DNA from 2 places in the Cernens ardua genome. Region 1 is predicted to be linked to the other one. Evidence: predicted binding sites of a transcription regulator. Region 1 holds the regulator's gene; the other holds the start of a gene.
The links. The regulator LexA, encoded in region 1, represses DNA repair genes until DNA is damaged. The targets are predictions, from matches to a motif close to TACTGTNTANNTANACAGTA.

Region 1 (2,209 bases):
CCTGAGACATCAGCCAACCGGTATCCCTGACAAGAGACAGCGTTTTATCAGGGGTCTCTATATACAGTGATTCAAACGAACACATGGGGGGTATATGCGTAAGCCCTTCACGCAGCCGTTGAACGCGCCCTCCCTCATGATCTACCGCAATCAGGATATCAGGGCGTACCGCACGAATATCATCACAGAGTGCTCTGGTTTGCTCGGGTGAAGTCATGTTACGGGCAAACAGGATGATTGCACCGACAGAAGGATGGCGCAAAATCTGCCGATCCCCCTCATCCAATGAGGTAGAACCGACATCAATCATGATTGGACCCGGTGCAGCACGCATGAAACGCTCCTTGTCAAGGTGTACCGATTTTCCCTGTTTATGACTATGCCATGGCACACATTGGTATGCGCAGAATGTCTGAACTCACCATAGCCCGAGGAAGACGTACGATAAACACAAAAGATAATGGAGCGCTATTCTAGCGTTTCATGAAGGAAGGTACACGTAGAAATTAAATCTGATAGGCTTGGGGAGTGTCACCTCGAAATGACTACAGGCAATCCGGGAAAACAACAAAACATTCGGGGATTAAGTTCTATAACAGCAATTGGACTTGCACTGTCAGCAATACTGGATACAATTACAGCTATTATTGATACAGCATAGGTTAATGGCAATGACCCGACCCCTTACGCGCCGCCAACAGGAAGTTCTTGACCTCATCACCGAAACGGTGGCGACCCACGGGTATCCCCCCACTCGTGCAGAAATTGCCCGATCTCTCGGTTTTCGTTCGGCCAATGCTGCAGAAGAACATTTGAAAGCGCTAAAACGTAAAGGTGTTATCGAGATGATACCGGGGGCTTCCCGTGGTATCAGGGTCGTATCATCCCATCTTGCAAAAACGCAAGGCGGGGATGAAAAAAATGCTGATAAAAGAAGTACCGATAAAAAAGGCGCACCCTCTTCGCAACATACCACCGCAAAATTTGTAACTCCCCAGCAGGAGGCTGCCAATGCATCTGATGCTCCGGCTGCCGAGGGGCTTGCCATCATAGGGCAGGTAGCTGCCGGTAGCCCGGTATTGGCACAGGAGCATGTAGATCGCTATTGCCCACTTCCGCCGACCTTTTTCTCACCGAAGGCAGACTATCTTCTTCGGGTCAAAGGGCTCTCCATGCAGGATATCGGGATTTTGGATGGCGACTTGCTCGCTGTCCATCGTACCAGTGATGTTCGCAATGGACAGATTGTGGTTGCTCGTATTGGCGAAGACGTCACCGTCAAACGCTTTGAGCGTAAAGGCAGTAAAATACGTCTGTTGGCTGAAAACGCTGACTTTGCTCCTATTGAGGTAGATCCAAGCCAGGGCTTCGAAATAGAAGGCATTGGTGTAGGTGTTATTCGAGGAGATCAAGGCAGCGGCTTACACTAAAACGAGGCATTATCGGTTTCACTACTAGTTACCGGTTTCACTCACTATAAGTGCAGGCCCAACACTCCCTGGCCGTGTGCCTGGGGGTGCTTCAATGATTACCCACTATTCCCCCTCTACCGCCCCCCCCTAAAGCTCTCTTGAATACAGCTTCACGTTACTGGCCCCGCAGACAATTTTCCCAATATTTTTTCATACCACTCCTTATTCATAACCTCTGCGACTCATTGTAGGCTGGTCGCTATATATACATATACATTGACCAGCCATTGTGATCATGAAAGGGAGATATCAAGCAATCATTACGGATGAAATAATCACCTTCATCGGTATCATGCCGAGTTAACCTGTGTAGCAAAATTCTTGAGAAAGCCGTGAATGACTTGACATCACATTAACGGAATATGCTAACAATGAAGCGTAGAAGCGTAGAAGCGTAGAAGCGTAGAAGCGTAGAAGCGGAGAAGCGTAGAAGCGTAGAAGCGTAGAAGCGGAGAAGCGGAGAAGCGTAGAAGCGGAGAAGCGGAGAAACGGAGAAGCCAATATGCAGTGAATCATTCAGGATGATTCACTGCCAACAATCATGATCAATGCACTGTGACGTTATCACTTAACTCCTCGACCACTTCACCCTCTTCCCACAGTTTTGTGCGGGTAATGGCATGATCGATCATTTCACGCGCCACCTGAAAACGCGAATCACGTAGTAATTCCAGTGCATCCTTGGAAAAGCGCACACTGACCAGCGCTTCACCTTCCCCCTCGGAGGGACGCAAAAC
Region 2 (2,209 bases), on a different contig from region 1:
CTCAAAAACGAAGTTCTGCAGAAAATTGCCCAAAAACATGGTAAATCAGCGGCTCAGGTCGTTTTGCGTTGGCACATTGAATTGGGAAATGTGATCTTCCCTAAATCCGTGACGCCGAACCGCATCAAGGAAAATGCTGATATCTTCGATTTCTCATTGGATAGCGATGATTTGAAAGCGATTGCAGGGTTGAATGAAAACAAACGATTGGGGCCAGACCCCTCTACGTTCTCATCGCTATAAGGCAGGAGTTGAGTCAAGGTTAAGACTCCGCCTCTGCCTCATGTGTGAATGTGTTCTGCTCAAGGTTGGGCGACGCGATCAGGCATGAGGCATGTTGTGTGAATCCAAAGCAGTGTCACTGAAGAGTGGCGCTGCTTTTTTTATTCCGTAAAGAAATAAAAAAGGCCGCGCGCCCATGCTGTCATGCATGTGACCGCACAAGCACGCTGCCTTTCTTAATCGTATCTTGATTAAAGGGGTTTGAAAGCGTGACAGATTGACGCGTTTCATGTGTTTGCGTATATTTGTATATATATACAGTAGTTGGTAATGCTCTTTTGACTGTCTTTTATGACAAAACGAGCAGTTTTGGCGCAAGCCGTACTGCTTCTCGTGAAGTGGAAAAACTGGGGAGCGAAGTGGCGCGAACCGGAGAGCAAAGTGACAGGAACCGGAGAGCAAAGTGACAGGAACTGGAGAGCAAAATAGTAGGTAACCGGGGAGGATGTCTTCAACCTCATGAGTAAACGCTTGAATGACACAAGGACCTCCAATATGTCGCACAACGGCCATTCTAAAGGGCCCTCAAAAGGGCGCGGGACACACCTGAATGTGCCCAACCGCTTTCATGCCGCACGAATAGAGGCTGTAGAGGAAAATGACTGGGAAAATGACGCGCCTCTACCCCGGTTGACCGAGGTTCGACATGAAAGGGCCAAAACTGTCATCAGCCGAAACCGCTCACCGGATATTCCGTTTGAACAGTCGCTCAATGCCTATCGTGGCTGCGAACATGGCTGTATTTATTGTTTTGCGAGACCTTCTCACGCTTATTGGGATCTTTCCCCGGGGATTGATTTCGAGACACGGCTGATTGCAAAAACCAATGTGGCAGAACAATTGGAAGCTGAAATCAATCACCCTTCCTATATATGTAAGCCCCTGGCATTGGGGAGCAATACGGATCCTTATCAACCCATCGAGAGGGAATTGAAACTGACTCGGCAAGTGCTGGGCGTGATGCTGAATTACAGGCACCCAGTCACCATCGTTACCAAGGGGGCCCTGATTCTGAGGGACCTTGATATTTTGAGGGATCTGGCCGACCAACGTTTGGTCCATGTATCGGTTAGCCTGACAACGCTTGATATTCATACAAAACGAGTGATGGAACCGCGTACGGCTTCACCAGCAGCACGTTTACGTGTGATAAAAACACTCAGAAAGGCAGGTGTACCGGTTAATGTACTGGTCGCTCCCATTATCCCGATGATCAATGATCATGAAATCGAGGGAATATTGTCCGAGGCGGCCGCGGTAGGCGCACAAGGGGCTTACTATGCACTATTGCGACTTCCATTGGAGCTGGGTGAACTGTTCGAAAACTGGCTGAATGAGCACTTTCCCCTGCGGGCTGAGCATGTCATGAGCCTGATTCGACAAAGTCGCGGAGGCCGTATTTATGACTCGGATTTTTCACAAAGGATGAGTGGCCGCGGAGCCATGGCCGAGTTGATTGCGCAACGATTCAAATTGGCTAAAAAACGCCATGGATTGGATCAAGCTAAAAGAGGTACTCTGGACTGCACTGCATTCACCCCTAAAGGAGAACAGTTTTCACTTTTTGGATAACGCACATAACTTGGCACAAACAGGCCAGCTACACGCATCTTAATGCATTAATGATGTTCCTGCTTGAAGGTAAAGATCGTAGGTAAACATTGAAGGCAAACGTTGAAGGTATAACACTGGCTGGAAGGCTGCACCGCCCATGACGGTGCAAACCCTCGATGCTTGGTACCAGGCCTTAGCGACGACCAATGAAGTAACCAATGGCGACACCCAGTACTGTCCCGGCGGCCACATAGGCCCAGGGGTTATCCTGTGCCTGATGATGGATGGTCTTGGCTCCACGTTTGGTGAATTCCTGAGCCTGACGGCGCCCATCCTCAAAGTGGCTTCCAAAACGCTGGAGCTGATCACTGGC

Region 2: the regulator LexA is predicted to act here: its motif matches at 526-545, upstream of LMG33818_RS05170 (PA0069 family radical SAM protein).

The regions. Positions count from the first base shown of each region.
Region 1 is NZ_JBPCZH010000001.1:359,652-361,860, forward strand. It holds gene nagZ (beta-N-acetylhexosaminidase) at 1-334, opposite strand, end outside; gene lexA (transcriptional repressor LexA) at 672-1,430, shown strand; gene LMG33818_RS01640 (hypothetical protein) at 2,018-2,209, opposite strand, start outside.
Region 2 is NZ_JBPCZH010000002.1:145,882-148,090, forward strand. It holds gene LMG33818_RS05165 (aldo/keto reductase) at 1-243, shown strand, start outside; gene LMG33818_RS05170 (PA0069 family radical SAM protein) at 778-1,854, shown strand; gene LMG33818_RS05175 (ElaB/YgaM/YqjD family protein) at 2,030-2,209, opposite strand, start outside.